One region of the Arthrobacter arnarulunnguaqae genome, then DNA from elsewhere that is predicted to be linked to it. Evidence: predicted binding sites of a transcription regulator. Region 1 holds the regulator's gene; each other region holds the start of a gene.

Region 1 (3,271 bases):
GGTCCGGCAACAGGTCGAGCGCAGAACGGGTGCCGGAGAGGGAGAACTCCGCGTAGGCCTCGTCGACAATGACGATCGCATCATTGGCCTCGCCGGCGTCGTAGACGGCTTCGACGACATCCAGTCCCAGTGCGGTTCCTGTCGGGTTGTTCGGCGAACAGAGGAAAACGATGTTCGCCCCGGAGGCCGCGACCTGCTCCGCCGCCGACTCGGCCGAAAGGCCGAAGTCGTCGGCGCGGACTCCTGCCGCGTAAGCGGTGTCCGTGCCGCTGGCCAGAAGCGGATACATGGAGTACGTGGGGGGGAACCCCATCGCGGTCCGTCCCGGGCCACCGAAAGCCTGGAGAATGTGCTGCAGCACTTCGTTCGAGCCGTTGCCGGCCCAAATGTTGGACGGGTCGAGGTCGTGCCCGAGATAGGCCGCCAACCGTTCGCGGAGTTCCGTGAACTCCCGGTCGGGATAGCGGTTCAGGCCCGACGCGCACGCTGCCACGTCCGCGGCGATCGCCGCACTGACCTCGGGGGGGACGGGATGCGTGTTCTCGTTCACGTTGAGCAGGATCGGCACGTCCAGCTGGGGCGCACCGTAGGGCTCGAGGCCCCTCAGATTGTCCCGCAGCGGTAGTTTGGCCAGGCGTCGAAGCTGATCACTCACCGGACGATTCTAGTGCCGTCTTCACGGAGGGCTCCAATCCGCGACCCCGCGCCGGTCACAAACGGGCACTGCCGGGCGGGCCGGACCAGTGGCGCAGATCGGGAGGTGCGGTCGGGACCGCGCGGTGTTGGCGTCTAGCCGCCGGTCGGGACGAACAGTTCCTGACCCGGAACGAGCTTGGAACCCGCCAGGTTGTTCAGTTCGGCGATTTCGGAGATGACCTCGCGTGGATCGCGATTGGGTGCGAATTCGGCCGCGAGCCCCCAGAGGGTCTCCCCCTCGGAGACCGTCACCGTGTCGGCTAGCACGGGGGTCGCTTCGCCGGTACCCGCGGCCATCACGGGAGCCGTGAATACACCAAGGAGCACCAGCAAGGCCGTGGCTCCCAGGAGCACGGGGAGTCCGATGAGCAGGAAACGCCCGCGACGTGTGAGCCGCACCGATGCCTGCGTGGACCGGACCGCGTGGACTGGCGCGTTCGCCTCGGGGCGGGCCGGGGGAACAAAAGCTGCGGGAAGCACTATCTGAGCCATGACTTGCCTTTCATGTTGCTTCGCCCGCTGATTTCGCGGGAGGTTCCAATCCGTTCGGGTTCGGGGCAGGCTTTCGTCTCTTCGAAACTCCTGTTCGAACTTATCTTCGAATTTGTTCTGTTCCATTTTTAGCATCCCTGGACGACGATTGTCGAGACACGATCGAACAAACCTTTGAAAGCGGGTTCCGTTCCACTAGCGTTGGCGGAAAGGAAGCCAGTGGGATTGAGTTCACCACCGGGCACCGACAGGTTGGGCGGGCATCCGGCAACGCAGGGACGAGAGGCACGGGGCAGGGCATGAGCACAATGGAGAATCGGGCGCCGCGGCGGACACCGAAGAGCCTGACCATCAGGCAGAAGAAGATCCTCGAAACCATCCAGCGCGCGGTGGCCGATCACGGATACCCGCCGTCGATGCGGGAGATCGGCGACACAGTGGGCCTTGCCAGTCTCTCGAGCGTGACCCACCAACTCGCACAGCTCGAGAAGCTGGGCTACATACGCAGGGACCCCCGGCGTCCCCGTGCCATGGAGATTCTGATGCCCCTGACGTTGAGCGACGGCGAAGTGTCCGCGGAATCCGCCGAGTCGAACCTGATGGCCATCAACGGAATGCCGGTGGCGGAACTGAGCACGTCGTCGGACACCGCAATGGTGCCCCTGGTGGGTCGGATCGCGGCCGGCGGACCGATCCTTGCGGACCAGACGGTGGAGGACGTCATGCCGCTTCCGCGCCAACTCGTGGGCCATGGTGAGCTGTTCATGCTCAAGGTCAGCGGGGACTCGATGGTCGAAGCGGCCATCTGCGACGGTGACTGGGTGGTGGTGCGCCGCCAGCAGAACGCCGAGAACGGCGACATCGTCGCCGCCCTGCTGGACGACGAGGCCACGGTCAAGACGTTCCGGCAGCGCGACGGGCACACGTGGCTCCTGCCGCAAAACCGCCAGTACGAGCCGATCCTGGGCGACCACGCGACCATCATGGGAAAGGTCGTCTCGGTGATGCGTTCGCTCTAGCGGTTGCCCGGCGCCGCCCGCACGCACCTAGGAACCGGCAAGCCGCTCCAACGCGCCCAGCACAGTCTTCTTGTCCGTCGTTGCCCACATCGGAGGCAACGAGGCGCGGAGAAAGCCGCCATACCGCTCTGTGGCCAGCCGCGAATCGAGGACCGCCACCACTCCCCGGTCGGAGGTGGAGCGGATCAGTCGTCCCGCCCCTTGGGCGAGACGAACGGCGGCGTGGCTTGCCGAGACTGCCATGAAGCCGTTTCCGCCGTGACGGGCCACGTCCCTGCTCCGGGCGGTGGCTAGCGGGTCGTCGGGGCGCGGGAACGGAATGCGGTCGATCACCACGAGGCGGCATGCCGGGCCGGGCACGTCAACCCCCTGCCACAGGGTCATGGTTCCGAAGAGGCAGGTGTCCCTTTCCTCGCCGAACCGCTTGACGAGGGCGGCCATACCCGATTCGCCCTGGCAGAGGATCTCTTGGTCAACCAACGGACGCAAAGCCTCCGCGGCCTCCTCCGCTGCCCGACGGGACGAGAACAACGCGAGCGTCCCCCCGCCCGCGGCGCGAATGAGATCCCCGAGTTCGGCAAGCGTCTCCGACGACACGCTCCGTGACGGCTTCGGCAGGTGCTTGGCGACGTACAACATGCCTTGGCGGGGATAGTCGAAAGGGCTTCCGACGTCGACTCCGGTCCAGCTGGGGGCACCTTCGCCCAGCAGGCCGAGCGAACCGGCAACCGGTTCGAAGGCCGCGCCAATCGCGAGTGTCGCCGACGTCAGGATGACCGTCCTTCCGTCGAACAATCCCTCCCGCAGACGGCCCGCGACGGATAGCGGGGCGACGTTCAGGGTCGCCGGAGTGGATTCGTCCGGTTGGGTGAACCCCTGTCCGGGAGTGAACGTCCCGGAACGCGATGCCCACAGGACCTCGCGGGAATCCTGGGCCGATTCGAAGCGGTCGCACTGCTCGGCGAGGTACTGGAGTTGCGAACGCGCCATCTGCCTGCCGCCGTCGACGGACTCGTTCCCCGCGGGTTTGGAGTCCGAGAGCGCCACCCGCGCGGCCTCGCGGA
Region 2 (3,271 bases), on a different contig from region 1:
CCGGGGAGTCCGTGCGGATCTCGGCGAAGTCGAACCCGCTCGGCGCCTTCACCGCGGGCAGCGAGGCGAGGTCCATGGGCGGAACGACGGCGGCGCCGCCCGTCTCGCCCGACAGCAGCTCGGCGGTGCGGTCCTGAAGCCACAACAGGGACCGCAGGGCGTCGACGGCGGTGCGCTCCACGTTGGACTGGCGGAACGTGTCGTTGAAGATCTCCAGGGAGACCGGCCCGGAGTAGCCCGCGCGGACCAGATGCCCGAGGAACGCGGGAAGGTCGAATCCGCCCTGACCCGGGAACACGCGGTAATGGCGGCTCCACGAAAGGATGTCCATGGCCAGGACCGGGGCGTCCGCCAGCTGGACGAAGAAGATCTTCGCCGGGTCGATGTCCTCGATGCCGGCGGGGTCGTCACCGCGGGACAGGATGTGGAAGCTGTCCAGGCACGTCCCGACCGCGGGGTGGTCCGCCAGGTCGACGATCCGCTGGGCGTGGCGGTAGGTGTTCACGAACTTCCCCCACGCGAGCGCCTCGTAGGCGATGCGCACGCCGAACCGCTGTGCCAGCTCCCCGAGCCGGCGCAGTTGGGCGGCCATTACGGCGTCGTCGTTGATGGTCGCAGTCGCGACGTTGCTGCACACCAGCATGGTTTCCACCCCGAGCCGGTTCATGAGCCGGAACTTGGCTTCCGCCCGGCGCAGGTTCTCCTCCAGCAACTCCTCGGGCACGCCGTCGAAGTCGCGGAAGGGCTGGTACAGGTCCAGCGTCAGGCCCAGCCGGTCCGCCAGCGCGCGGACCTCCTGAGGGGACATCGGACTGACGACGAGGTCCTGCTCGAAGATCTCGATGCCGTCGAAGCCGGCCCGGGCGCAGGCCAGCATCTTGTCCTCGAGGGTCCCGCTGATGCAGACGGTCGCGATGGAGGTGCGCATGCTCAGAGGCCCTTCGCCAAGAGATCCAGGAAGTGCGCTCGCATCCGCCCGGCGTCCGGTTCCCGTCCCGTGATCAGGCGGAACGCGTCGACGGCCTGGCCGACCGCCATGTGGCCGCCGTCGAGCACCCGGCACCCGATGTCCCGCGCCGCGCGCACGAGTTCCGTGTCCACGGGGCGGTAGACGACTTCGGCAACCCAGTGCCGCGCTTCAAGCAGCGCGGCGTCCACGGGCATGCCGGGGTGCTGGTGCATCCCCACCGGAGTCGCGTGGACGAACCCGTCGGCCGCGGCGAGCTCGGCGGCGATGGCGTCGGGGGAGTGGGCCTGGACCGTGCGGTCCGGGAACTGCGCCGCCAGCGCGTCGCTGCGCTCCCGGGTGCGCTCGGCGTCCACATCGATGAGCGTCAGGTGGCGCACGCCCGAGGCCAGGAGCGCATAGGCAACGGCGGCGCCGGCGCCGCCCGCTCCCAGCTGCACCACGCGGCCGAGTTCCGCGTCCGGGAGGCCGCCGCGCAGGGCGCCCGCGAAACCGGAGAAGTCGGTGTTCTCGCCGTGGAACCTTTTCCCGCGGACCAACACGGTGTTGACTGCACCCAGGCGCTCGGCATCGGCCGAAACCGTGTCCAGGTGCCGCAGCACCTCCTGCTTGCACGGATGCGTGACGTTGAAGGCATTGAAGCCCAGGTCGCGGCCCGCGCGCAGGAGCTCGCCGACGTCGGTCCCCGGCCGGCCGATGGCGGACAGGTCGACCGGCCGGTACAGGTAGCGCAAACCCTGCGCGTCGGCCTCGGCCTCGTGCATGGGCGGGGTGAGCGACGGCGTGACGCCGTCGCCGATCAGACCGATCAGGTACGACTCTCCAAAAGTGCTCACCGTGTGTCCTATTCCCCGGACGCAAACGGTCCGGTGTTGCCAAGGGGTGTGACGTAGCTCTAGTCTAGACCTAATTGTACGCATTCCGTACAGCTGTGCGAATACCGCGCAACCGGAAAACCCGGGCCGGCGTTCCCCACGTCGGCCCCCACAGCCAAGGAGACACCATGACCCACGAAAGCCATGCGACGCCGCCGTCGCCGGAGGTGGAGGAAACCGCGGGCCGCACGCCGGTGAAGGCGGCACTGGCCAGCTTCATGGGCAGCGCGGTCGAGTACTACGACTTCTTCATCTTCGGCGCGGCCGCCGCGCTGATCTTCCCGACCGTCTTCTTCCCGGACGCCGGCGCCAACGCGACCGTCATGTCCCTGGCGACCTTCGGCTTCGCCTACATAGCCCGCCCGGTGGGCGCAGTGATCCTCGGCCACTTCGGCGACCGGATCGGACGCCAGAAGGTCCTGATGTTCACCCTGGTCCTGATGGGGGTGGCGACCTTCATGATCGGTTGCCTGCCCACCTTCGACCAGGTCGGCTGGCTCGCCCCGGTACTCCTGGTGCTTGCCCGCCTGATGCAGGGCCTCTCCGCCGCCGGCGAGCAGGCCGGCGCCAGTTCGCTGACCTTGGAGCACGCCCCGGACAGCCGCCGCTCGTTTTTCACCTCCTGGACCCTCACCGGTACCCAGGGCGGGCAGATCCTCGCCGCGCTGGTCTTCGTCCCCGTCGTCGCGCTCCCGGACGAGATCAAGTTCGGCATCGGCTGGCGCATCCCGTTCTGGCTGTCCGCCGTCGTCGTCATCGTGACCTACTTCATTCGCCGGTCGCTGCACGAGACCCCGGAGTTCGAACACGCGAAGGCCAACAACGAGATCGTCAAGCTCCCGGTAGGCGTGCTGCTCAAGAACCACTGGCGCGACGTCCTGCGCGTGGTGCTGTGCGCCTTCATCGCCGCCGTTTCCACCGTCTACGGGACGCTCGCCATCACGTACGGCAAGGAGGTCGGCGACGTGGATTCCTCCATCACGCTTTGGCTCGTGGTGGCCGGCAACGTGGTGGCGCTGTTCACCCAGCCCCTGTTCGGCATGCTCGCGGACCGCATCGGTCGCAAGCCGGTGTTCATCTACGGCGCCCTGATGAGCGCGGTGATCATGCCGTTCTACCTGCTGTCCATGGAGTCCGGAAACACCCTGCTGCAGTTCACGCTGTCCATTTGCGTGTTCTCCTTCGCCTACGCCGCGGCCAATGCGACGTGGCCGTCCTTCTACGCCGAGATGTTCAGCTCCAAGGTCCGGTTCTCGGGCCTCGCGATCGGAACCCAGCTGGGCTTCCTGATGGCCGGCTTCGCGCCGTCGATCGTCGCCGCCCTGGGCGGCATCCAGGAGGGCGGCTGGGTGCGGATCAGCATCTTCACGGCGATCATCGCGCTGGTTTCCGCGGGGTCGGCGCTCACCGCGCGCGAAAGCTACCGGAT
Region 3 (3,271 bases), on a different contig from region 1:
GACCGGGATCCGGAACGATGATGGTCTCGATGACGACCGGGGCGTCCTTGGCCTTGACGACAACGGCCTTGACCTTGTGTGGCATGGGGAGGGTCCATCCTCTCGACCGCGAGCGGCGGCCATCGGGTAGTGAAACGGTCATGGCGCCGGCCCCCGCGGGATGCCGACGCCATCATCCAATCACACGCGCGCTACAGGCGTTCGCGGACCTGCTCGATGCGCGGGTTCGTGACGGCGGTTCCGTCGGGGAAGACCAGGGTGGGGACCGTCTGGTTGCCGCCGTTGAAGGACTCGACGATTTCGGCGGTGCCGGCGACCTCCTCGATGTTGACCTCGCGGTAGGCGATGCCGTCGGCGTCCATGGCGCGTTTGAGGTTGCGGCAGTATCCGCACCAGGAGGTGGTGAACATCGTGACGGTTCCGTCGGCGGGCACGTAGTCCTGAAGGTTCGCTGTTGTCATGTCGGCGTCAACGACCGCTGTGAGAGTCTTATTCCATGTGCGGACGATACGTGATGGCGCGGGCGGTCGGTGATCTGGTTGCGGAACTGGAGGCGGAGGCCGACGAGGCCATGGAGCTGCGGCAATCGTGGAACGTGGCGCCGACCTCGGACGTGCCGATTGTCTTGGAGCGCCTGATCGACGGCGAGCGCGTTCGCCAACTGCACGTGGCGAAGTGGGGACTGGTTCCGGCGTGGGCCAAGGAACCGTCGGTCGGTGTGAGGTCGTTCAATGCGCGCAGCGAGACCGTGGTCGAGAAACCGTCGTTCCGCAAGGCGGTGAAGGCGCGCCGCTGCGCCGTTCCCGCCGAGGGGTACTACGAGTGGCTCAAGACGGGCGAGGGCAAGTCGCTGACGAGGCAACCGTACCTGGTCCGGCCCGCCGACGGTTCACTCATCCTGTTCGCGGGCCTCTACGAGTGGTGGAAGGACCCGACGATGGAGGATGGCGAGCCGGGGCAGTGGCTGCTGTCGACGTCGATCCTCACCGTGCCGTCGCCGGAACCCGGGTCGGCGGATCCGGTTCTCGAGGAACTCGCGGCGCTCCACGACAGGCTCCCGTTGCCGCTGGACCGCGGAACCCTTGCCGATTGGCTTGATCCCAGGGACACTGACGCGGCGTCCCTGGTTGCGTGGGCACGGGACGGGGCCTTTCCGGTGGCCGCGAAGTGGGAGTTGCGGGCGGTCGACCGGGCCGTGGGAAACGTGCGGAACGACAACCCCGAGCTCGTGGAAGCCGTCGACGGCCTGTTCTGACCGGTTTCAAAGGGGCACCGGCACGGGCGCGGCGGGGAGGCTAGCCCAGTTCCACGCGTCCGGCGGGACCGGTCCTGAAGGCCGGGTTGTGGACGAAGTCCCAGCGGTAGCCGTCAGGGTCGGCGATGCAGGCGCTGGTGCCGCCCCAGTCCCGCAGCGAGGGTGCATTGACCGCCTCGGCTCCGGCGGCCAGGGCAAGCCGGTAGAGCCGGTCGACCTGCTCGGCACTGTCCGTGTTGTGCCCCAAGGAGACCGGGGGCGCCTGGTTCCCGAAGCCGACCTCTCCGTATTCCCCGGGCATGCTGTCCACGTTCCAGAGCGCGAGCATCAGGCCGTGGCCCGCTGCCACAAAGGCAATCTCGCCGGGAAGGTGCTGCAGCGGCCGGAACCCCAGCCCCTCGACGTAGAAGTCGCGGGAGGCCTCCACGTCGCGCACACCGAGGGTCACGGCAGAGATGTTCGGTATGCCGGGGCGGGTTGGGGGCGTGTCCATGCGGCCAGCCTAGGCGCGGGCGCCCCGTGCCGGTAGTCGAACGCAAAATGTCGGCGGCCTCACGTAGCGTGATCTTTTATTCGAACATCTCTTCGAATACAATGGAGTTGCCGTCCCACCGCTTCCCAGGGGCGTCGACTTCCCGTTCACATTGGTGCTCCCGGGTTCTTCTCACGCCCCGGGACACGGATATGGAGGTGGCCCCATGGGCCTGTTCACGCAGTCGGTGGAAGTCGAATGCACGCCGGCCGGCCTGCCGTTGCGCATGCGCTGGCAGGGCCGGGAATACCGGGTCGCCGCGCAACCGGTGCGCTGGTTCGAGCGCCGCAAATGGTGGACGGAGGAGGTGCGCGCCGAACGAGGGCGCGGCCCCGGCCTGGTCGACCACGAAATCTGGAGGCTGCAGGTCCGCCAGACGGTCCGCGGCCCGCTTCTGACGTTCGACGTCTCCCGTCAGGTGGAGACCGGCCGGTGGAGGCTGATCCGCATCCACGACGCGTTGAAAGAGAGCGCGTGAGTTTCACCCATCTCAACGTCGCTACGGCCTACAGCGCCCACTACGGGGTCTCGTGGCCGGACGAGTTGGCGCGCCGGGCGGCGTCGAACGGCTCCGACGCGCTGGCCTGCGCCGACAGGGACGGCCTCTTCGGGACGGTGAAGCACCTCAAGGCCTGCCTCGAGAATGGACTGGATCCGATTGTCGGCGTCAGCCTGGCCGTGCTCGAACCGGACCCGGACGCTTCGCCCTCCAGACGCCCGTTGCCTCCCCGTGCGGGGGGACGGGTGCTGGTCCTGGCTCGCGGGCGGAGCTCCGGGGCCGGATACAGCGCCCTGTGCCGCCTGGTTTCCGCCGCCCACGCGGGCACCGGGGCCGCCGGCAAAAAACCGGTCGGGGTCACCCGCGCGGAACTGGCGCGCCATGCGGCCGGACCCGCCGGCGAACCGGTGCTGATGGTGCTCGCCGGACCCCAGTCCGACGTCGGTGCGGCGGCACTGCGCCGCAACTACGGCCTCGCACGCACACTGCTGGGCCGCTGGCGGGATGCTCTGCCGGCGGGCGCCCTGGCGGTGGAGGCGGTGACGCACCGCAGTGCGCCCGGTGAGAAACTGAGCACCGCGCACGCCGTGCGCATGGTCAAGACGGCACGGGACTGCGGCATCAGGGCGATCCTGAGCAACGCGGTGCGCTATGCGGATCCCGACGGCGCCGCGACGGCGGATGTGTTGGATTCGGCGCGTGCCCTCAGTTCGTTGGACGCGTTGCGGGATCTCCAACCCAACGGCCAGGGTTGGCTGCGGGAACCCGCCGCCATGGCGGAACTCGCCCGCGAGATCGCCACCGAATCGGGGGACGGCGCACCTCTCGCCTCCCGGTTGCTCCGGGACACCGAAGCTGTGGCGGACTGGTGCCGGTTGGACCCCGTCTCGGATGCCGGCTGGGGGATGCCGGTGGTGCCGGAGGCTTCGGTGATCGGCATCTCCGGGGATCCTTCCACGGAGCTGGCTGCCCGCTGCGGTTCCGG

The links. Region 1 encodes LexA, which represses DNA repair genes until DNA is damaged. Its sites were predicted from a motif close to TCGAACANNTGTTCGA; they were not measured.
Region 2: a site for LexA is predicted at 1,889-1,904, ahead of ACHAAJ_RS07680 (shikimate dehydrogenase). Genes of this name have one in related genera too.
Region 3: a site for LexA is predicted at 1,829-1,844, ahead of ACHAAJ_RS13485 (DUF6504 family protein). Genes of this name have one in related genera too.

Annotation. Positions count from the first base shown of each region.
Region 1 is NZ_JBIMER010000001.1:176,765-180,035, reverse strand. It holds gene ACHAAJ_RS00800 (histidinol-phosphate transaminase) at 1-655, opposite strand, end outside; gene ACHAAJ_RS00795 (LysM peptidoglycan-binding domain-containing protein) at 790-1,188, opposite strand; gene lexA (transcriptional repressor LexA) at 1,488-2,207, shown strand; gene ACHAAJ_RS00785 (ATP-dependent DNA helicase) at 2,235-3,271, opposite strand, start outside.
Region 2 is NZ_JBIMER010000006.1:60,546-63,816, forward strand. It holds gene ACHAAJ_RS07675 (bifunctional sugar phosphate isomerase/epimerase/4-hydroxyphenylpyruvate dioxygenase family protein) at 1-928, opposite strand, end outside; gene ACHAAJ_RS07680 (shikimate dehydrogenase) at 931-1,803, opposite strand; gene ACHAAJ_RS07685 (MFS transporter) at 1,971-3,271, shown strand, end outside.
Region 3 is NZ_JBIMER010000018.1:33,731-37,001, forward strand. It holds gene ACHAAJ_RS13465 (S-(hydroxymethyl)mycothiol dehydrogenase) at 1-85, opposite strand, end outside; gene ACHAAJ_RS13470 (glutaredoxin domain-containing protein) at 192-461, opposite strand; gene ACHAAJ_RS13475 (SOS response-associated peptidase) at 497-1,255, shown strand; gene ACHAAJ_RS13480 (VOC family protein) at 1,296-1,748, opposite strand; gene ACHAAJ_RS13485 (DUF6504 family protein) at 1,954-2,265, shown strand; gene ACHAAJ_RS13490 (DNA polymerase III subunit alpha) at 2,262-3,271, shown strand, end outside.